DNA from 3 places in the Mesorhizobium sp. BE184 genome. Region 2 is predicted to be linked to each of the others. Evidence: riboswitches for the same ligand, from Rfam matches in the RefSeq annotation. Region 2 holds a riboswitch; each other region holds the start of a gene.

Region 1 (7,473 bases), 1.3 Mb from region 2:
CGTCGATTCGGGCTACCACGTCGTCGGCATGAAGGCCGTGGACGCGCCCGACATTTCCGTCGTCAAGGATTAGGTCCTAGGCCGGACCGTCCCTCCAATCTGTCAGTGCAATGCCTCCCATCGTTTACATCGTTCGCCACGGCCAAACGGCCTGGAACGCAGAGTTCCGGCTGCAGGGGCAGGCCGACACCGAACTGAATGCGCTGGGGCGCGAGCAGGCGAGCGCCAACGGACACAAGCTGTCGGCGCAGATCCCCGATCCGCAGGGATTCGACTTCGTCGCCAGCCCGATGCTGCGCACCCGCCAGACAATGGAACTGGCCCGTACCGCCATGGGCCTCGACCCCACAGGCTACCGCACCGATCCACGTCTGGTGGAGATCAATTTCGGCGATTGGCAAGGCTTCACCATGGCCGAACTCGAGGCGCGCCAGCCGGGTTCGACGCATGGCAGATTCCACTACAAATGGGATTTCCTGCCGCCGGGCGCGGGCGCGGAAAGCTACGAGATGCTGCTGCAGCGGATACGGCCCTGGTACGAGGCGCTGAGCGCCCCGACCGTGTGCGTGACCCATGGCGGCATTGTCCGCGCGCTGTTCCGGCTGATCGGCAAGATGCCGAAAAGCGAAGCCGCGGCGCTGGAAGTGCCGCAGGACCGCATCTTGCGGCTGAGCGGCGACCGACTGGAGTGGGTGTAGGCTGGATTTGTGGTGGCCGGGCCGTCCGGTCCCGCCGCTACTCCGACAGGGTCATGTCGGTGATGACGTTCTCGCCATCCGTCACGTCGAAGGCAATGACGATGTCCATGCCTTCCTTCAGCGCTTCGACATCCATCTCGGGATTCATCTTGTAGGTCTTGCCGTCGTCCAGCGTCAGCGTCAGGTTTTCCTTGTCGATCTTCTGGATATGGCCCTCGGTCTGGCCGGCGAAGGCGGCGGTCGAAAGCAAAAACGTGGCGGCAACCGCGCCAATCAGCATACGCATGAAAGCCCTCTTGTTTTTATTTCCTTCGCGTGGAGCGAAAGGACAATTTGGCGATGAACGGAGCAGATCAGAAACCAACAGAATGTGTCAAAACTTAATCCGGCAGATCACAACCGGCTATCATGTGTATGACAAATTGACCCTCGCGGGAAACGCAAATAGAAGGCGTTGGTAAACCGGCCGGCTGCCGGCGGGGCGCTTGAACCAATGTCTCACAACACCTTCGGCCACCTGTTTCGCGTGACCACCTGGGGCGAGAGCCACGGCCCGGCCCTTGGCTGCGTCGTCGACGGCTGCCCGCCCGGCATCCGCTTCACGCGCGCCGATATCCAGGCCGAGCTGGACCGGCGCCGGCCCGGCCAATCGCGCTTCGTCACCCAGCGGCGCGAGCCGGATGAGGTGAAGGTCCTGTCCGGCTTCGTCACGGACGATGACGGCGAGACCATGATCACCACCGGAACGCCGGTTTCCATGCTGATCGAGAATGTCGATCAGCGCTCGAAAGACTATGGCGAAATCGCCCGCCAGTTCCGTCCGGGTCATGCCGACTACACCTATGAGACGAAATACGGCATCCGCGACCATCGCGGCGGCGGCCGTTCCTCGGCGCGCGAGACGGCGGCGCGGGTGGCGGCGGGTGCATTGGCGCGCAAGGTCGTGCCGGGACTTGTCGTGCGCGGGGCGCTGATCTCGATGGGCGAGAAATCGATCGATCGCGCCAACTGGAACTGGAATTTCGTCGAGGACGCGGAAAACCCGTTCTTCACGCCGGATGCGAAGTCTGTCCGGGTCTTCGCCGACTATCTCGACGGCATTCGCAAGGCCGGCTCGTCGGTCGGAGCGGTGATCGAGATTGTCGCGGAAGGCGTGCCGGCGGGGCTGGGCGCGCCGATCTATGCCAAGCTCGACCAGGACATCGCCTCCGGCCTGATGTCGATCAACGCGGTCAAGGGCGTCGAGATCGGCAACGGGTTCGAGGCCGCCCGCATCACCGGCGAGCAGAACGCCGACGAGATGCGCATGGGCAACGACGGCAAGCCGGTCTTCCTGTCCAATCATGCCGGCGGCATCCTCGGCGGCATTTCCACCGGCCAGCCGGTGATCGCGCGCTTCGCCGTCAAGCCGACCTCGTCGATCCTGACGCCGCGCAAGTCGATCGACAAGGACGGCAAGGACGTGGATGTCATGACCAAGGGCCGCCACGACCCCTGCGTCGGCATCCGCGCCGTGCCGATCGGCGAGGCGATGGTCGCCTGCGCCATCGCTGATCATTATCTGCGGCATCGGGGACAGGTGGGGAACGAGGCAGTCGGCAATCGGCAATCGGCAGTCGATTTCCCGGCTCAACGGAAAGTCAGGCTGGAGGACCAAGAGTGAGCAAAAGATCAATCATGTTCCGACTGCCGACTGCCGACTGCCGACTGCCGCTCTGATGCCTTACGACCAGAAGAAGATCGTCGAAGCCGTGCGCGCGTTCGAGCGCGGCGAGATCGTCGTGGTGATGGACGACGACGGGCGCGAGAACGAGGGCGATCTGATCGTCGCCGCCGTTCACTGCACGCCGGAAAAGATGGCCTTCATCGTGCGCCATACATCCGGCATCGTCTGCACGCCGATGTTGAAGGAAGACGCAAGGCGGCTGAACCTCGCGCCGATGGTGGCGGACAATGATTCCGCCCACACCACGGCTTTCACCGTGTCCGTGGATTTCAAACATGGCACCACGACCGGCATCTCCGCCGAGGACCGCACGCTGACCGTCCGCAACCTGGCCAACGGCAATGTCGGCGGCGCGGATTTCGTGCGCCCCGGCCATATTTTCCCGCTGATCGCGCGCGAAGGCGGCGTGCTGATGCGCTCGGGCCATACGGAAGCGGCTGTCGATCTGTGCAAGCTGGCCGGCCTGCCGCCGGTCGGCGTCATATCCGAACTGGTCAATGATGACGGCACCGTCAAGCGCGGCCCGCAAGTCGCCGCTTTCGCCGAGGAGCACGGGCTGAAGCAGGTCTCGGTGGCCGATCTTATCGCCTACCGCCAGCGCCAGGAAACGCTGGTCGAGCGCGTCGCCTGTTTCGATATCGAGACGCTGGGCGGCCCGGCCAAGGTCTTCACCTACACGCTGCCATGGGACGTCATGGACCACGTCGCCATCGTCTTCGGCGACATCCGCGACGGCGAGGACGTGCCGGTGCGGCTGCATTCGGAGAATGTCGTCGCCGACGTCTTCGGCACCACGCACAAGCTCGACGAGATCGTGCGTTCCATGGGCGAGCGCAAGCGTGGCGTCATCGTCTATCTGCGCGAAGGCTCGGTCGGCGTCGCCCACCAGGACAGGAACCGGCCGGTCGCCGGCGAACGCGAGGACCATGACGAAGCCCGCCGCCGTGAAAACGAATGGCGTGAGATCGGCCTTGGCGCCCAGATACTGAAGGACCTCGGCATTTCCTCGATCAACCTTCTCGCCTCCCGCGAGCGGCATTTCGTCGGGCTGGAAGGTTTCGGGCTGCGCATCACCAGCACGGAAATCATCTGATCTTTAATGCGCGATTACCGGGTCAGCTTGTCGATTGCCACCTTGAGTTGGCCTTCGCCTTCACCGCCAAAACGTTCGCTCATGACGAGTTGGGATGGCGACAGGCGGCTTCGCCAGCCCTTGGTTTCCAGCTCAGGCCGAGGAGCGAATTCCGGCACCCGACCGACGCAAAGATAAGCCACCGGAACGACATGGTTCGGGATCGACAGCAGCGATTTTAGCGCCGTTGTGTCGAGAATGCTCACCCAGCCGACGCCGATGCCCTCAGTGCGCGCCGACAGCCACAAATTCTGCACCGCGCAGACTGTGCTGAACACGTCCATCTCGGGATTGTGCCAGCGCCCGAGCGGCGAATCCCGTGCGCGCTCGCGATCGCAGGTGACGCAGAGGTTGAGCGCGCTCTCGCAAATCCCCTCAAGCCGCAACTTCCGGTAAAGCGCCTGCCTGTCCCCGGCGATGTGCGCGGCTTCTTCGCCGCGTGCCTTCAGGAACAGGTCGCGGACCTGCTCGCGCATGGCCCGGTCGCGGATGACGATGAAATTCCATGGCTGCATGAAGCCGACGGAAGGCGCGTGATGCGCCGCGTTGAGGATCCGCGCCAGGGTCGGATCGTCGACAGGCTCATCCGTGAAATCGGAGCGAACATCGCGGCGGGTGAAAATCGCCCGATAGACGGCCTCGCGATCCGCGTCGTCGAAAGCGGGTCTGGCGGCGGCGTCGACGGCATTAACGGGAGTATGAGTGGCGAACATCGCTTGTCCCCTCGCGATCGGCAGCAAGTCGCCCCGCCCGTCCATGCGGGGGACCATGTCTGCCGGGCCGGTCTTCTGGCTTGGGTTCATCCCGCTCCGGCGCCTTCCCGCCTGAAAGGCAGTGGCATTGACCGGAATGGTCCCCCTTACAGCGCTGGGCACGCCACGGATTTCAACCGTGTTCCCGATTCTCCCGCCTTGCGGCGGGCACCTGGCAGCGAAACGAGGATAGCTGCCGCTGCTTTGCGTGAACAGGGCCGCGTCGGGTTTTTACGCGCGACTTTCCCCAGCCGAATTGCGCGTTTGCATGGCGGGGCCGGTTTCGGCGCTCTATGTTAGGGCAATGGTTACCCGTCTCTACACGCATCCCATCTACCTGGAGCATCTCACCCCGCCCGGCCACCCGGAGCGGCCGGACCGCCTTCGTGCGATAAGCCGGGCGCTGGATGAGGAAGGTTTCGCCGCGCTTGACCGGGTCGAAGCCCCGATGGGCGACGAACAGTCGATCCTGCGCGTCCATCCGGAGCAGTTCGTCGAAAGCGTGCGCGCCGCGATCCCGCAAGCCGGACTGGCCAGCCTCGATGCCGACACTGTGGCGAGCCCGAAAAGCTGGCAGGCGACGCTGACGGCAATCGGTGCCGCCAATGCCGCGGTGGACGACGTCTTCGAGGGCAGGGCGGCCAACGTGTTCGTCGCTTCGCGGCCTCCCGGCCACCATGCCGAGAAAACCACGGCCATGGGCTTTTGCCTGTTCAATCACGCCGCCATTGCCGCCCGCCACGCGCAGGCGAAACACGGCGCCGAGCGGGTGGCGATCGTCGATTGGGATGTCCACCACGGCAACGGCACGCAGGATATCTTCTGGGACGATCCTACGGTTCTGTACTGCTCGACCCACCAGATGCCGCTCTATCCGGGCACCGGGGCCAAGACCGAGACCGGCGCCGGCAATATCGTCAACGCACCGCTGGCGCCGCAAACCGGCAGCGAGCAGTTCCGTGACGCCCTGCTGTCGCGCGTGCTGCCGTCGCTGGACGCCTTCTGCCCCGATCTCATCATCATTTCGGCCGGCTTCGACGCGCACCACCGCGACCCGCTGGCTGAGATCAATCTCACCGAAGACGATTTCGACTGGGCCACCGGGCAATTGATGGAACGCGCTGCCCGCCATTCATCCAACCGCCTCGTCAGCCTGCTGGAAGGCGGTTATGATCTGCAGGGGCTGGCGTTCTCCGTTGCGGCCCATGTCGGGCGTCTCATGAAAGGATAGGAAATGGCCGACGAGCCGAACGAGGATGTCAAGGCGATGAGTTTCGAGCAGGCGCTCGATGCGCTGGAGAAGATCGTCGATGATCTGGAGCGCGGCGACGTGCCGCTCGACCAGTCGATCCGCATCTATGAGCGTGGCGAGGCGCTGAAGGCGCATTGCGACCGCCTGCTGAAGTCCGCCGAGGACAAGGTTGAGAAAATACGCCTCTCACGCGAAGGCCGGCCGGTTGGAACCGAGCCCCTGGACGCGGAATAGCAAAGACCGAAGGAGGTTCAGCGATGTGCCGCAACATCAGGACGCTGTTCAATTTCGATCCGCCGGCGACGGACGATGAGGTTCGCGACGCCGCGCTTCAATTCGTGCGCAAGTTGAGCGGAACCACGCATCCATCGAAGAAAAACCAGGATGTTTTCGACCGGGCTGTCGATGCGGTTGCCGCGTCGGCCCGCCAACTGCTGGATTCCCTGGAGACGACGCAGCACCCCCGCGACCGCGAGGAAGTCGCCGCCAGGGCGCGGGCGAAGTCGGCGCAGCGCTTTCCCAAGATCGTCTTCGAGGATTCCTGATCGGCCATGAGCTTCTTCCCCGGAAACGACCCGCATGCGGGCGATGCGTTTGCCAGCGACCAGATCGAACTGATGGTCATCCCCAACGCGCGCGACATTGACGGTTTCCAGGTCCGCCGTGCGCTGCCGACGGCGCGCCGCAGGCTTGTCGGCCCGTTCATTTTCTTCGACCGCATGGGGCCTGCCATCCTGCGCGCCGGGCAGGCGCTGGACGTGCGCCCGCACCCGCATATCGGCCTGTCCACCGTCACCTATCTGTTCGACGGCAAGATCAGGCACCGCGATTCGCTCGGCACCGAAATGGTCATCGAACCCGGCGACGTGAATTTGATGACCGCCGGCCGCGGCATCGTGCATTCCGAACGCACCCCGGAGGAACTGCGCTGCGCGCCGATGTCGGTTTCGGGCCTGCAGACGTGGCTGGCCTTGCCGGACGGCAAGGAAGAGGTCGCTCCCGTCTTCGAGAATACCGCCAGCGCCACGCTGCCCGAGTTCGACGCCGAGGGCGTCAGGGGCCGTGTCGTCATTGGAGAGTTCGGCGGGTTGAAATCGCCGGTGCGCGCTGCTTCCGAAACGCTCTATGCCGATATGCGGCTCTCGCCCGGCGCCCGCGTTCAGATACCGGCCGATGCCGAGGAGCGCGCCATCTATACGCTGGAAGGCGAGGTGTCGATTTCCGGGGATGTTTTCCCCGCCGAGCGGCTGCTTGTCTTCCGTCCCGGCGACGAGATCGTCGTTTCGTCGCAATCGGGCGCGCATTTCATGCTCTTCGGTGGCGCGTCTCTCGGTTCGAAGCGCTACATCTGGTGGAATTTCGTGTCCTCTTCGAAGGAGCGCATCGAACAGGCCAAGAATGAGTGGAAAACCGGCCGTTTCGACATCGTTCCGGGCGACGAGGAAGAGTTCATCCCGCTGCCCGAAAGCTGAGCCGCGTCACCGCCGCGCATTTACTTTGCCGGCCAGCCGTCCTATTTCGCATGGGTAGCACAGGCATATTGAATTGAGCCCGAAACCTGAAACGCCGCTTCTCGACAAGGTCCGCATTCCTGCCGACCTGCGATCGCTTGATGAGAGCGATCTGCCGCAGCTTGCGGCCGAATTGCGGGCGGAACTGATCGATGCGGTCTCCCACACGGGAGGCCATCTCGGCGCGGGCCTCGGCGTCGTCGAACTGACGGTGGCGCTGCACTACGTCTTCAACACGCCCGACGACCGGCTGATCTGGGACGTCGGCCATCAGGCCTATCCGCACAAGATCCTGACCGGCCGCCGCGACCGCATCCGCACCTTGCGGCAGGAGGGCGGCCTTTCCGGCTTCACCAAGCGCGCCGAGAGCGAATACGATCCGTTCGGCGCGGCGCACTCGTC
Region 2 (7,473 bases):
CGGCGGCGCGCTTTGACGACCTCGTCAACCTGCCCGCCTCGCGCCTGACCGGCCTGCTGATCGTCGCCGCTTCCTTTCTCGTCCGGGATGCCGATCCGGCCGCCGCCTGGCGCGCCATGTGGCGGGACGCGCGGCATCACCGCTCGCCCAATGCCGGCTGGCCGGAAGCCGCCATGGCCGGCGCCCTCGGCCTCGCACTGGCCGGCCCGCGCAGCTATGGCGGCGTACTGGTCGAGGGGAGCTATATGGGCGAAGGCGGGCGGGCCGAAGTGAAGAGCAGCGATATCCGCCGCGCGCTGCGGCTCTATTGGGTAGCGGATACGCTGCTGATCGGGCTGTTTGGGGTGCTCTATTCGATACCCGTCCTTCTATGATCCAGTGCGTCCTTCGAGGCTCGCCCCAACATCCAAATCGCGCCTAGAACTCGATCCCCTGCTGCGCTTTCACGCCGGCGGCGAAATGGTGCTTGGTCGCGCCCATCTCAGTCACCAGATCAGCCGCCTCGACAAGCGCCGGCTTGGCATTGCGGCCAGTGACGACCACGTGCAGGCCTTCGCGCCTCGCATTCAACGCCGAAACCACCGCATCCACATCGAGATAATCGTAGCGCAACGCAATGTTGAGCTCGTCGAGCACCACGAGACTGATCGATGGATCGGCGATCAGGTCCAGCGCCTTGGCCCATGCCGCCTGCGCAGCCGCCACGTCGCGCTCTTTATCCTGCGTCTCCCAGGTAAACCCCTCGCCCATCGTATGCCACACGACCCGGTCGCCGAAAGCGGCGAAGGCATCCTTCTCACCGGTATGCCAGGCGCCCTTGATGAACTGCACGACGCCGACGCGCCGTCCATAGCCCAGCATCCGCAGCGCCAGCCCGAACGCGGCGGTGGTCTTGCCCTTGCCTGGCCCGGTGTTGACGATGAGCAGTCCCTTCTCGATGGTTTTCGATGCGACCTCGGCGTCCTGCACCGCCTTGCGCTTGGCCATCTTGGCGCGGTGCTTTTCGGTATCGGCGTCGTTGGCCATGTCATTTCACCTTCAGCGGCAGCCCGGCCACCATCATAACGACGGTGCCGGCCACGGCCGCGATCTGCTGGTTCAGCCGGCCGGCCTCGTCCCGAAAACGCCGTGCCAGCGCATTGTCGGGCACGATGCCCAGACCGACCTCGTTCGACACCACCGCCCACGGCCCGCGCGGACGCGACAGCACATCCGTCAGCCGCCGGCATTCGGCTGTGAGGTCGTGTTCTGCCAGCATATGATTGGTCAGCCACAGGGTCAGGCAGTCGATCAGCACAGGACGGCCGTCTGGAATCGCATTGATCGCTTCCACGAGATCGAGCGGCGCATCCACCGTCTCCCAGCCCTCGCATCGCCGCGCGCGATGCATGGCGATGCGTTCGCGCATCTCCCCGTCATAGGCTTGCGCCGTCGCAATGTAGGTCCAGGGCGCGGCGCAGGCCGTCACCAGTTGTTCGGCGTGCGCGCTCTTGCCGGAGCGCGCACCGCCAAGCACGAAGGTCAGGCTCGTGCCGTCAGGCAAAGCTGTCGCGCAATCTCGCCGCCTCGCCGGAGAACCAGCCGCGAAGACCGCCGACAACCGCTCCCAAAAGCAGCCAGAACACCAGGTTCGTCACCGTCACGGCGACCACGAACTGGTGGTGCAGCCCTTCCGGTATCGGCGATTCGAAACTGTCGGGCTGCGGCGCGCCGACGATATGCGGCGCCACGATCAGCGCCACCGCAAGCAAGGTCAGCGGTAGCGACTTGCGGAACGCGATCAGCCACAGGCCTGCGCCCGTCGCGACCGCCGTCGCCACCCACCAGACCTGGCGGGCGTCGAGGTCGGCCGCCGGCATCGCCGGAAGTTCGGGCGGCAAGCCGAGACCGGGCGCCAGCGTGAACACGCCGAATCCGGCGAGACCCCAGAACACGCCCTGACGCCAGCTTGCGATGCCGCCTGCGAATTCCGATATGGCAACCAGCACGAGCGCGAAACCGATGCCGGTGACGACGTTCGCCAGCACGTTGTAGAGGAAGCGTTCGGCCCCATCGGCTGGCGCCCAGCCCTCCTCTTCCTCAGCCGGCACAGCTTGCTGCGTGGCCGGTGCAGCGGGCGCTGCAGTCTCGGCGCTGGCGGCGCCGTGGTCGTGTCCGCCACCGGCGGTTTCATAGACTTCCGCCTGGAGAATCAGCGGAACGGTTGCATAGGCCTGCATGCAGGCGAGCGCGATTCCGGCCACAAGCCCGGCGATCGCCGCGACGAAGACGACGTTACGAAACAATGTCATGATGTCAGTTTCCCGTCAGTGGCAGGGAAAAGCCATGGAGTGGCGGTTGTCATGCGCGGCATTGTGCACGGCCTCGATATGCGAGAAGCCGACAAAGCCGAGAATGAACACGCCGAGAAGGGCAGCCATAGCGAGCTGCATGTAACGGGATTGCGCCGAAACCGATGCGCCGAGAGAAGCCGAAGCCGTCGTCATTTCATTGTCCTTTCCCCCTCCACCCGAGGGGTTGTTGAGCCATTTTCGTGTCGCCGGCAGGTCTCCTGGCTTGCGGATCAGCGCCCTCCTCCGCCTTCCCGGGTGTGACCCCAGTGGTTTTCGGAGAGGACTACCGCACACAGTTGCGGGGGCAGCCACGGCTTGGGGCTCGCGCCTTTACCGTATTCCCTCTCGGTTCCTTGCGGAAACCGACGACACGCAGACTATACGGAGAAACGCACGGCGCGGCAAACCAAATTACGGCGGCCTTCATGCGGCCTACAGGGATTTCGGCAGGTGCCGCCACGCAATCGCCGCGCAGAGCAGCATCAGGCAACCGAGCGCGGCGAACACCGAGCCGAGGCCGAAAAACGCCAGCAACACCGAATAGACCAGCGGCGGCGTCAGTTCGGAAAAGTCGAGATAGGTCCGGTAGACGGCCGCCATCTGAGGCCGTTCATAGGAACGCACCGCCCGCAGGAACACTGTCGAGCCGACGGCGTCGATGGCGACGGTGAACACCGCGCCGCCCAGAAGCAACGCGCCGGTGACGAGCGGTGCGGCCTGGCCGACCGCGCCGGCGAGGTACAACAGGATCGCCATACCCAGGAAAGACAGCGAAATGATGCGCCGCGCGCCGAAACGCTTGCCCGCCCGCCCCCAGAAGATCGCCAGGAACAAAAGCGCGTTGCCGGCCGAAACCAGCAGGCCTCCGGCGAGCTTGCCCTGCCCGGTGACGACCATCAAAAGCGGCCCGTAGACGAAGAACGTCGTCCAGAAGCACGAGCGCCCGAACGCGACGACCCAGGCCAGCCGCAGCCTCGGCTGGGCGATGAAGCGGCCGATATTGGCAAGCGGGTTGACCGGCCGGCTCCTGCCGGCGGCGATCATGGTGTTGTCGCTCATCCGGTAGAACCAGAACAGCGCCAGAAGCAGCATCGAGAAGATGGCGACGACACCATGCGCGGCGAAGATGCCGTAGTGGGTATAGAGGACGATGCCGAGCGTCGGGCCGCAGGTCCAGGCGAAGGTCGACAGCGCCATGCGCAGCGATTCGGCCTGCATCAGATCGGTCTTGCGGATATGGTCCATGATGTAGAGGTTGAGCGTGATCGACAGCGCGCTCGCACCCATGACGCGGCACAGCATGCCGAACAACTGGCCTGGCAGGATATTCACCGCCATCGACAGCGACCCGATCGCCAGCAGGCAGGCACCGGCCGTATAGACCCAGCGGCGCGCGAAGCGGCGGATAAATGTCGGCATGAACAGTGTCGCCGAAAGGCCCAGCAGCGAGACGACGGTGTAGAGGATCGACACCTTCTGTTCGCTGTGCAGAAGGTCGTAGGCCTGGATCGGGATGACGCTGGAAATCAGCGCGCGGGCGCAGGATTCCAGCGCATAGAGCGACGCGAAGGTGCGCGCGCCCGCCGGACGAACGGCCGGAAGCCAGATCGGGTGGCGGACATGGGTGGACATGACGTCTCCGCGCCAGAATCTTACCGGTAAATTGACGTTGCCGGCACCCGAGTCGGTAGCAGGAAACCGACATGCTTCCATCGAAAAGCGAAGCCGACCAAACGCTTCCCAGCGCTGGTCCAATGACCGGCGCTATTTGCACCCTGCAAGCGGCCCTGCGCAGTGCAAACGAAGCGCTGCGAACCGTCCCCACTCGTGTTAGTCATCGTCCAGAATGGATTCCCGGACCCTATGAGCGTGGCAAATACAGATCAGCATCGAAGCCAGGGCGGCCGCATCGTCGCCATCGACGTGGCGCGCGGATTGGCGCTGCTTGCCATGGCGAGCTACCACTTCACCTGGGACCTCGAATTCTTCGGCTATGCCGACCCAGGCCTGACCGCCTTTGGCGGCTGGAAGATCTATGCGCGCTGTATCGCCTCGAGCTTCCTGTTCCTCGTCGGCGTCAGCCTGTTCCTCGCGCATGGGCGACAGATTCGCTGGCAGGGCTTCTGGAAGCGTCTCGCCATGGTGGCGGTCGCCGCGCTCGCCATTTCGGCGGTGACGTGGTTCGCGACGCCCGGCAGCTTCATCTTCTTCGGTATCCTGCACCAGATCGCGCTGGCCAGCCTGCTTGGCCTTGCTTTCGTGCGGCTGCCCGGCTTGCTGACACTGGCGGTGGCCGCCGCCGTCATTGTCGCCCCGCTCTACCTGCGGTCGCCCGCTTTCGATCATCCCTGGCTCTGGTGGACGGGGCTTTCGACCGTCAAGCCGCGGTCGAACGATTTCGTACCGCTTTTCCCGTGGTTCGGCGCCGTGCTGATCGGCCTCGGCGCCGCCAAAGTCGCGGCAGGCCTCGGTTTCTTCGATTGGCTGAGGCGCTTCCAAGGCGGTGATCGCGTGAGCGGGCTGCTGGCATTGGCCGGCCAGCACAGCCTCGCCTTCTACCTCATCCACCAGCCTGTCCTGATCGCCTGCGTCTGGCTGTTCGCGCAGATCATGCCGCCGCATCAGGACACGCCGCAGGTCGGTTTCCAGAAATCGTGCCAGGCCGCCTGTGCGGAAACACGAGACACGCAATTCTGCGCCCGCTATTGTGGCTGCATGCTGGAAGCGATCGAGGGCGAAGGCAGCCTGGACCGCCTGTTCAACGGCGACCAGACGGCCGAGTTCCAGACGCATATCGGCGACCTGGCGGCTACCTGCACAGCCACCACCGACAGCGACGAGATCGGGGAGAAGTTGCAATGATTTCAGCCGAACCGCGACCGGCTCGTATCCCCTGGCCACCGCTGATCTATCTCATCGCCCTTGCGGCGGGCATCCTGCTCGGCATGTTCTATCCGGCCCCATGGCTGCGCGATTTTTCCGGCGACTATCTGCTCGGCTCGATCCTGTTCGGTTTCGGCTGGCTGCTGCTTTTCGCCGTCGCAGCGCTGTGGATCAGCGGCATACGCACCCTGATGAAAGCAAAAACCCCCGTCAATCCCAACGCAGCGCCCGAGCATCTGGTGACGGGCGGGGCCTTTGCCGTCAGCCGCAATCCGATCTATCTCGGCAACACGCTGCTGCTGATCGGCGTCGGGCTGATCGCCGGCAATCTGTGGATGATCGCGTTGGCCTTTGTCGCCGCTTTCACCACCGGCAGGCTGGCCATCGCAAAAGAAGAAAAGCTGCTGGCGGCGAAATTCGGCAAGCGCTACCGCGATTACGCCAAACGGGTTCGGCGCTGGATTTGAGGGCGGAAGCATTCCGCCCGCCGCCCCTTCCTTTCCTTATGGGAGAAGGTGGCCGAGCCAAGCGGAGCGAAGGCGAGGTCGAATGAAGGGTGCTAAGGCAGCGCCACGCCAAGCCCCGCACGTCCTCAGGTGTTGACGCCAAGCTCCGCCAACCGCTCCACGCAGGATTCTTCCGCCTGGTCGAGTTCGGCCAGCGTCTCTTCCAGATCGCGGCGCTTTTGCCGCAGATTTTCGCGCTTTTCCTCGATGCGCTTGATCATCAGCTTGAGCTGGCCGACCTCGCCGGGCGGCTCCCGATACATCTGGATGATTTCGCGTATCTCGTTGATCGAGAAACCGATCCGCTTGCCGCGCAGGATTTGCCGGATGAGATGCCGGTCCGACGGACGGAACAGCCGCGTGCGCCCGCGCCGCACCGGCTGGACCAGGCCTTCGTCTTCGTAGAAACGCAGCGTGCGCGTCGAGATGTCGAACTCACGCGTGAGTTCCGTGATCGAGTAATATTCGCGCATCGTTTCCCCGCACGGTTGAAATATTCGTGCTCTCACCGAACGCAAAGCTTTGACACGGCATTTACGTAAAAGTCAATTCGGTCCATTTGCGCTAACTGCCGGCGTTTATTTCGGCTCACCCGAAAATCACGAAACGCCGAACCACCAGGTCGCCAGGCCGAGGAATGCGAAGAAGCCGACGACATCGGTCACCGTCGTCACGAACACGGCGGAGGCCACCGCCGGATCGATATCGAAACGGTCGAGCGTCAAGGGAATGAGGATGCCGGCAAGGGCGGCGGCGAACATGTTGATGATCATCGCCGCGGCGATGATGCCGCCCAGATTGTAATCCTGGAACCACAGCCCTGCCACTATGCCGATCAGCACCGCGAAAATGGCGCCGTTGATGAAGCCGACGCCGACTTCGCGCCGGATGACCCGCCAGGAATTGTAGATGTCGAGATCCCTGGTCGCCAGCGCCCGCACCGTCACGGTCATCGTCTGCGAGCCGGCATTGCCGCCCATCCCGGCCACGATCGGCATCAGCACCGCCAGCGCGACAATGTGCTGGATGGTGTTGTCGAACAGACCGATGACCGACGCCGCGAGAAAGGCCGTCACGAGGTTGACCAGCAGCCACGGCACCCGCGAACGCGAGGTCGAGAGCACAGAATCCGACAATTCTTCGTCGCCGACGCCGCCCATGCGCAGCAGATCCTCCTCGGCTTCCTGCTGGATCACGTCGACCACGTCGTCGATGGTCAGCACGCCGACCAGCCGCTCGTTCTCGTCGACCACGGCGGCGGACAGAAGGTCGTATTGCTCGAATTCGCGCGCCGCCTCTTCCTGGTCCATCGTCGCCGGAATGGCGTGACGCGTCTCATGCATGACCTCTTCGACCTTCACCGCGCGCCTGGTGCGCAGAATCTGGTCGAGATCGATGGCGCCGAGCAGCTTGAAGGTCGGGTCTATGACGAAAATCTGGCTGAACCGGTCGGGAAGGTTCTTGTCATCGCGCATGTAGTCGATCGTCTGCCCGATGGTCCAGAACGGCGGCACGGCGACAAACTCCGTCTGCATGCGCCGCCCGGCCGTCTCTTCCAGATAATCGAGCGAACGCCGCAGCCGGATCCGTTCGGTGAACGGCAGTTGCGACAGGATTTCGTCCTGGTCTTCCTGGTCGAGGTCTTCCAGAATGTAGACCGCGTCGTCGGAATCCAGCTCCTGCACCGCCTGCGCGATCTGCGCGTTCGGCAGATTGTCGACGATGTCCATGCGGATCGCTTCATCGACCTC
Region 3 (7,473 bases), on a different contig from region 2:
CGTGGGTGGTTTCGGCAAAGCCGACGAGACGGTCGACGGTTTCGGCGAATTCCGATGCGCCGCGCGGACCGTGGCGCATCTGGCCGGCGATGAAGCGCTTGTTGACGGCGCGCGCTCGAACGACACGCGCCACGGCTTCGGAGACGGAGCGCGGCTTCGGACGAGCCGGGTCGGTGGTGTCGAGCACGATGATGTCCGCCTTGCCGCCGAGGGCCGCCACGGCCGCGGAAAAGCCGCCGATGAAGGCCACGTCGGCGGAGCCTTCGAGGATGTCCCGGCCGGGATCGTCGCCGGTGTGGACGAGCAGGTCGGCCTCGGCAATGCGGACGGCGAAGGTGTCGGGAGCAGGCGTTCCAAGTCCATCGACGCCGCCGTAGCTGTGCGATGTGGCATCGAGATAGGCGCGACCCAATTCTTCGCGCTGGTCCCAATTGCCACCGGACAGCAAATCTTCGATGCCGGCGCCGTAGGTTCCGGGCGATGAGCCGAAGATGCGCGGTCCGGGCCGGCCTTCGGCGCGGGTTTCAGCCGCCAGCGGATTGTCGTGCGCGTCCTCGTCGCGGCTGGCGACCGCATTCGCGGCGGCGTCGATGAGCGCGATCTGGGTCGGGAACATGTCGCGGAACAGGCCGGAAATGCGCCAGGTGACATCGACGCGCGGCCGGCCGGTGGCCGCCGGGGGCAGCACCTCGATGCCGGTGACGCGGCCCGTCGCCGGGTCCCATTGCGGGCGGCAGCCCATCAGCGCCAGCCCCTGCGCGATCTCCTCGCCACCGGTGCGCAGCGAGGCCGAGCCCCACAGGTCGATGACCAGCGAGCGCGGGTAATCGCCATGCGCCTGCATGTAGGCGAGCACGATCTCGTCTGCGGCGGCCTTGCCGAGGTCGAAGGCGGTCGGCGTCGGCATGGTGCGCGGATCGGCGGTGAACAGGTTGCGCCCGGTGGGCAGCACATCGGTTCGGCCCCGTGCCGGCGCACCGGACGGACCGGCGGTGATGTGGCGGCCGTCGAGCGCAGCAATGAGGTTGGCCTTTTCGGATGCCGCGCTTTCGATGCGCAGCGGGTCGGCCTCGTTTTCGGCCGCGCGGCCGTAAATGTGCAGGCCATCCTTGATGGCGAAGTCCTTGAGGTCGCAAAGCCAGGCATCGATGCGGCGCAGGGCCTCGTCCGGCGCATCGGTGCGTGCGACGCCGGCCTCGGCAGAGAGTCCGGTCTTCGCCGCGGTCTCGACAATCAGCTTGGCCAGCCGGTCGCGGCGGCGGCGGTCGAGGCCATCGGCTTGGGCGTATTCATCCACCAGACGTTCGAGCGTCTGCTGGTTCTCGTCCAGACCGGCGGCGGCCAGCGGCGGCGGCAGGTGTCCGAGCGTCACGGCGGCGATGCGGCGCTTGGCCTGCGCCGCCTCGCCGGGGTTGGAGACGATGAAGGGATAGACGACCGGCAGGGAGCCGGCGACCATCTCCGGGTAACAGTTTCGGCTCATGGCCACGGTCTTGCCGGGCAGCCATTCCAGCGTGCCGTGCGCGCCGACATGGACAAGCGCGTGGATGTCGAGCGCTTTGCGCAGCCACAGGCCGAAGGCGAGCAGTTCGTGGCGCGGCGGAACGGTCGGATCGTGATAGTCGGCGCGACGGTCGGCGGAGCGGCCGCGGTCCGGGGCGAGGGCGACGGTGATGTTGCCGAAGGTGGCGGCGCGGAAGAAGAATTTATCCTCGTCCTCGTGCAGGGAGCCCCATGCCGTCTCAACCCCGTCACGCGCCGCGTCGGGCAGTCCGGCAAAGTGCCCGGAATAATCCGCGACGGGCCATGACGCCGATCCTTGCTCAAGCAAATCCAGCAGCGCACGCGGCGATTGCGGAATCCCGTCAACCGCATAGCCCTGTTCCTTCAGGTCGTGCAGCATGGCGAGAACGGAGGTCGGGACGTCCAGGCCAACGGCGTAGCCGGTGCGGCCGGGTGCGCTCGGATAGTCCGGGATCAGGATTGCGATGCGGCGCTCGGCTCGAGGCGTATCCTGCAGCCGCGTCATGGCGGCGATACGCTCGGTCACCTGCTCGACGCGGTCGGGTTCCGGCTTGTTGGCGAAGGCGCGGAAGCCGAGCGCCGGGTCGATCTCGCTTTCGGCTTTGAAGGAGACTGCGCCGGCAAGGATGCGGCCGTCCAGTTCCGGCAGCACCACATGCATGGCGAGGTCCGCCGGCGCGAGTCCGCGCTGGTTGTTCTCCCAGGCATCGCGGCGGGTGGTGGCGACGATGATTTGGAAGACCGGCACGCCGGCGCGGTCGAAGAGTGTCTGTGAGCCGGGCTCGGCGCCGGATGCGAAGGCAGTAGCGGCGACGATGGCGGCAGGCTTCAGGTGGGCCAAGGCGGTCTCGACGAAGGCGAGCGAATCGGGGTCCTTGAGGCTGGACACGAAGATGGGAACCGGCGCGAGGCCTTTTCGGCGCAGCGCTTCGGTCAGCGCGTCGATGGGCGCGGCATCGGCGGCCAGCAGCATGGAGCGGTAGAAGAGGATGGGAATGAGGGGGGCCTCATTACCCTCTCCCTTGGGGGTAGGGTCGGCGCACAGCGCTGGGGTGGGGGAGTTCGACGGATCGATTGATCCACCCCCACCCGGACCTCCGGTCCGACCTCCCCACAAGGGGGAGGTAGAAGTGCCCAAGCCCGGCCAATAATATCCCGCTTTCGGCACCTCCACCGGGTCCGTCAGGTCGCTTTCGTAGCCGGCCAGCTTCGACAGATGGCGCACCAGCGCCTTCATATTGTCGGGGCCGCCCTGCCGGAAATAACCAAGCAGCGCGGTGAGTTCTTCCGGCGGCAGCGTCGATGCCTCGACGAGGCGTGGGTCCTCGCCACGGTCTTCGCCGGGCAGAAGCGCCAGCTTCACGCCGTGCTCCCGCGCGATCGCCCCCAGCCGGTCGCAGCCGTAGCGCCACCAGTCATAGCCGCCGAGGATTCGAACCAGGATCACCCTGGCGTGGCGGGCGACACTGTCGACCCAAAGGTCGACAGACATGGGATGACGCAGGTCGCGCAGAGCCGCGAGCCGCATCGGCGCAAGGTTTGCCGCGTCGGTTTTCCACGCCGCAGCCATGCCCGCCAGATCGCTGTCGGTGAAGGACAACGCCACGACATCGGCCGGCTTCTGCTTCAGATCGACCGGCTCGGCGATGTCGTCGAGCGAAGCGGATGTGGTGGTCAGGATGTGCATCAGCGCACTCTATCACCCCACCAGTATCTTCTCGATCGCCGGGCGGTTCAGGCCCTTCAAGCCGATCACCACGAGGCGTGAGCGGCGGTCGTCCTGCGGCGTCCAGGCGCGGTCGTAGTAATGATTGACGCGCGGCCCGACGGCCTGCACCAGCAGCCGCATCGGCTTGGCGTCGACGTCGACAAAACCCTTCACGCGCAGAACGTTCTCCTCTTCCGCCGCCTTCGAGACCCGCGCCGCCAGTTCGTCGGGGCTGGCGATGGAAGGCAGTTCGATGACGAAGGAATCGAAATCGTCGTGCTCATGGTCACCCATGCCGTCATGGTGGCTCTTGCGGTTCTCGATGTCATCCTCGACGGCGAGGCCGAGACCGAGCAGCACGGACGGATCGACCTTGCCGTGGGCGGTCGGCACGATCTTCACCGCGCGCGAAATGTGTTCGCCGATGACGGTGTTGGCGCGTGCCGAGCCGGCGGCGTCCATCAGGTCGCTTTTCGACAGGATGATGAGGTCGGCGCAGGCGACCTGGTCCTCGAACACTTCCTCGACCGGGTCGTCGTGATCGAGCGTGCCGTCCTGCGCCCGCTGAGCCGCCAGCGCATCCATGTTGGAGGCGACGCGGCCCTCCGCCAGCGCCGGCCCGTCGACCACGGCAACGACGCCATCGACGGTGACGCGGCTTTTGACGCTCGGCCACTGGAACGCCTGCACTAGCGGCTTCGGCAGGGCGAGGCCGGAGGTCTCGATCAGGATATGATCGACCCTGGGCGTGTGCGACAGGATCTGGTCGAGCGCCGGGACGAAATCGTCGGCCACCGTGCAGCAGATGCAGCCATTGGCCAGTTCGACGATGTTTTCCTCCGGGCAGGATTCGACGCCGCAGCCCTTGAGGATTTCGCCATCGACGCCGACATCGCCGAATTCGTTGACGATGAGGGCGAGGCGCTTGCCCTTGGCGTTTTCCAGAATGTGGCGGATGAGCGTGGTCTTGCCGGCGCCGAGGAAGCCGGTGACGACGGTGCAGGGAACGCGTGTGGCGGTCATGTCAGTCCTTCAGAAGGTCGAGGGGAGGGATGCGGGCGACGAGGCCGCGCTTCAGGGAATCGGGCCGCCCGCGCCACGGGATCAGCCCATCGGTGGAGGTGGCGAACAGCTTGGCACCGGCGATCAGGTCGGGGCCGCTGTCGGCGGCGAGGTCACCGAAGACATAGCTCCAGCAATCCTTGCGCAGGATGGCGGCTGAGAGCCGGCGCTTGCAGTTGCCGAGGCACTCGACCGTGCGGATGCGGATGTTGTCGTTGACGGCGGCGCGGCGGACGTCCTCGGCCAGAAGTGAACCGGCGCGGGGGTGCGCATCGGAGCCGGTCTCGTCGCGGCAGGTCGAGCAGACAAGTATGGTGACGTCGCGCAGAGAATCGACAACGGACATATCCGCGCCGTCATCCGGTAAAATGCCGTCCTGGTCCAAATCGTGCTCCTTGCCCGGGACACCCGCCGGACGGTCGGATTCTTCTTCCTTGCGACGGCAGGTCTCCTGGCTTGCGGGTCGTCGCCATGGTGCCGCCTTCCCGGGAAAATCCCAGTGGTTATCGGCCCTGGCTCGTCGCTCACAGTTGCGGGGACAGCCGCGGATTTGGGATTTCGCCCGCACCGCATTCCCTCTTAGCTCCTTCCCGTGGAGGAAGGAGACCGTTGCAGGGTCGATTTAGGCTGGCGGGGGGAGGGAAGTCAACGCGCGCTTGCGACATGCCTTGCCGGTCGCGGCGTGGTCTTATCGCGTCGGCAAGCCAAGCCTTTGCCATTCGCTGCGCGGGATCAGCCCGCCGATGCGGAAAGCAAAGGACTCCACTCTCGTGACATTCGCGTCGACTTCGCACCGATAGCTCAAGGCGCGCCATTGCCCGCCGACGCGGAAGGCGGCGCCGGGAACATCGAGGGTCGTGCCTTCCTTCAGCCGGAAGGACGGCAGAAGGTCAGGGAAATAGGGCGGTGAGGTCCTGTACAATTGCTCGCGCAGTTCGGTGACGCAGAGCGTACCGCCGCGAACGTCGCGCGGCACGCCGCGCATCGCGGTCGTCGCCACCGGATCATCAGTCGCCGAACGGGAATACAGTTTTTTGACGTCCTGAAGTTTCGGCGCCTTCCGGGGTTCGGCGATTTCAGCGGGTTTGGGTGTTGGCTTTTGTGTTGCCGTTTGTGGCAGCGATGGTGAAGCATCCTTTTCGACCGCGATGACAGCCGGCGGCTCGACCGGCTTTTCGTTTTGGCTCTCCGGCTTTTCGGGATTCTCCTGATCCGTCGCCTTCGTCGAGCTTTCTTCGGCGCTGTCACCCTCCAATGCCTTTCGCGGACCGGCATCCTTCTCGCCGAACTGGACGACGGGGTTGAGCCTGCGGATGGGCTGTTCCGGGGCTGGCGTCGGCGGTTCGACCTGCGCTTCCGGAGGCTTTTCGGGCTTCGGCGTCTCGGGCCTGGGTTTTTCAGGCTTAGGCTCAGGCTTTTTGGCAGGCGGCTCGGCCTTCGGCTCTTCCGGCGCTTTTTCCGGGGGCTTGGGCGGCGGCACCAGCTCGACCGCGACCGCCTGCTCGTCCTGCGGCTTCGGGAGTGATTTCGGCAATCCGAAAATCAGAAGCGCGACGATCGCCAGGTGCAGGACGCCGGAAGCCGGCAAGGCCAACCTCGATGTCCAGTGCTGATCCCGCATTTCATCCTTCATCATGACGGATGTGGAATGAAATGGTGGCAGCATCAAGCGCTTGCGGAATTTTGGGATGCACACAAGGCCACGGTCACCGCGATAGGCAGTCGCGATTGACAGGGATGCGCCCAAGACTTCAGGGTTCAACCCATGTTTTATGACCGTTCTGAACTCGAAAACGCATTCCGTGCGAAGGTCCGCCCGAAGTTTCTTTTCTTCTGGGGTCACCAACCATCAAAGGATGGTCGGATAACCGCTTCCTGTTTCAGCCAATGGTGGCCGGCACCCTTCACTGTGGAAGGCATGCGGTATCCCACAGCCGAACACTGGATGATGGCGAAGAAAGCGCTGCTTTTCGAGGATCGTGAAACCGCATCAAGGATACTGGAGGCCGGGAGTCCAAAACAGGCAAAGCAGCTTGGTCGGGAAGTGCGGGGCTTCGACGAAGAAAAGTGGGACGCCGCGAAGCGGCGCATCGTAGACGAAGGCAGCTTTCGCAAATTCGATCAGAATACCGCGCTCAAGGAGTTTCTGGTTTCTACCGGCGATGCCGTTCTGGTGGAGGCCAGTCCGGTCGATAGAATTTGGGGGACAGGCCTTTCGGCGGACGACAAACGTGCGGCAAATCCGCTTCTGTGGCGCGGTGAAAACCTGTTGGGCTTTGCACTCATGCAGGCCAGAGAAAGGCTTGCTGTCTGAGGCTAGGAGGATGGCTGATCCGCTGCAACGGCCTTAAGTGCAGCCCCCAGATCGCCTGCCGGAGTGATCTCCATCCGCTCCAGCCCGAGCCAGCCCTGCATCTGCTTCAGTTCCTGCAACAGTTCGGCGGCGGTTTCGGATGGCGCGTTCGGTTCGGCGTAGGCGGCATGGACGCGCAGGACGCTCGCAGGGCGGTCGGCCCGCAGGTCGACGCGGGCGACGATGCGCTCGTTGAGCAGGAAGGGCAGGACGTAGTAGCCGTACTGACGCTTGTCGGCCGGCGTGTAGATTTCGATTCGATAGCGGAACTCGAACAGGCTTTCTGTACGGCTGCGCTCGAACACCAGCGGGTCGAACGGCGCCAGCAGGGCGCGCGCCTCGACCTTGCGCGGTATGCGGGCGTCGCGGTGCAGATAGGCCGGCCTGTTCCAGCCCTTGACCGTCACCGGCAGCAGCTCGCCTTCCTCCACCAGTGAATCCAGGGCGGTTTTCGTGTCGGCGGGCGCAAGACGGAAATAATCGCGCAGGCAGGCATAAGTGGCGACGCCATGCGCCTTGGCCGAGATGCGCAGCAGTTCGCGGTGGGCGTCCTCCAGCGATGGCACCGGCATGTCGAGGATTGCCCGCGGCAGGACACGTTCGGGCAGGTCGTAGTAGCGCTCGAAGCCGCGGCGCGAATGGGTGGTGATGCGCCCGGCCCAGAAAAGCCATTCGAAGGCGGCCTTGGCATCGCTCCAGCCCCACCAGCCGCCCTTGCCCTTATGGCCTTCCATGGCGGAGGCGGGGATCGGGCCGCTCGCCTCGACTTCCCGGTAGACTTCTTCGATGAAGGCCACTTTATCCTCGGCCCAGCGGGCCAGCCCCT

Evidence for each region. Region 2 has a riboswitch for cobalamin ahead of J2X35_RS07955 (CbtB-domain containing protein). Riboswitches for the same ligand answer to the same signal wherever they lie in the genome.
Region 1: another riboswitch for cobalamin. It lies ahead of bluB (5,6-dimethylbenzimidazole synthase); the one in region 2 lies ahead of J2X35_RS07955 (CbtB-domain containing protein).
Region 3: another riboswitch for cobalamin. It lies ahead of J2X35_RS19460 (DUF1636 family protein); the one in region 2 lies ahead of J2X35_RS07955 (CbtB-domain containing protein).

Annotation. Positions count from the first base shown of each region.
Region 1 is NZ_JAVDVU010000001.1:285,754-293,226, forward strand. Features, by position in the region: gene fabI (enoyl-ACP reductase FabI) at 1-73, shown strand, start outside; gene J2X35_RS01360 (histidine phosphatase family protein) at 111-698, shown strand; gene J2X35_RS01365 (DUF1344 domain-containing protein) at 736-984, opposite strand; gene aroC (chorismate synthase) at 1,192-2,361, shown strand; gene ribB (3,4-dihydroxy-2-butanone-4-phosphate synthase) at 2,417-3,517, shown strand; gene bluB (5,6-dimethylbenzimidazole synthase) at 3,532-4,269, opposite strand; cobalamin riboswitch at 4,317-4,499, opposite strand; gene J2X35_RS01385 (histone deacetylase family protein) at 4,613-5,539, shown strand; gene J2X35_RS01390 (exodeoxyribonuclease VII small subunit) at 5,543-5,794, shown strand; gene J2X35_RS01395 (DUF2277 domain-containing protein) at 5,818-6,105, shown strand; gene J2X35_RS01400 (pirin family protein) at 6,112-7,032, shown strand; gene dxs (1-deoxy-D-xylulose-5-phosphate synthase) at 7,106-7,473, shown strand, end outside.
Region 2 is NZ_JAVDVU010000001.1:1,626,270-1,633,742, forward strand. Features, by position in the region: gene cbiB (adenosylcobinamide-phosphate synthase CbiB) at 1-374, shown strand, start outside; gene cobO (cob(I)yrinic acid a,c-diamide adenosyltransferase) at 418-1,026, opposite strand; gene cobU (bifunctional adenosylcobinamide kinase/adenosylcobinamide-phosphate guanylyltransferase) at 1,028-1,543, opposite strand; gene J2X35_RS07950 (CbtA family protein) at 1,536-2,291, opposite strand; gene J2X35_RS07955 (CbtB-domain containing protein) at 2,307-2,486, opposite strand; cobalamin riboswitch at 2,524-2,715, opposite strand; gene J2X35_RS07960 (MFS transporter) at 2,766-3,965, opposite strand; gene J2X35_RS07965 (DUF1624 domain-containing protein) at 4,197-5,195, shown strand; gene J2X35_RS07970 (isoprenylcysteine carboxylmethyltransferase family protein) at 5,192-5,683, shown strand; gene J2X35_RS07975 (MerR family DNA-binding transcriptional regulator) at 5,809-6,195, opposite strand; gene mgtE (magnesium transporter) at 6,322-7,473, opposite strand, start outside.
Region 3 is NZ_JAVDVU010000004.1:292,086-299,558, forward strand. Features, by position in the region: gene cobN (cobaltochelatase subunit CobN) at 1-3,211, opposite strand, end outside; gene cobW (cobalamin biosynthesis protein CobW) at 3,224-4,255, opposite strand; gene J2X35_RS19460 (DUF1636 family protein) at 4,257-4,640, opposite strand; cobalamin riboswitch at 4,718-4,920, opposite strand; gene J2X35_RS19465 (DUF930 domain-containing protein) at 4,983-5,915, opposite strand; gene J2X35_RS19470 (NADAR family protein) at 6,060-6,608, shown strand; gene J2X35_RS19475 (winged helix-turn-helix domain-containing protein) at 6,611-7,473, opposite strand, start outside.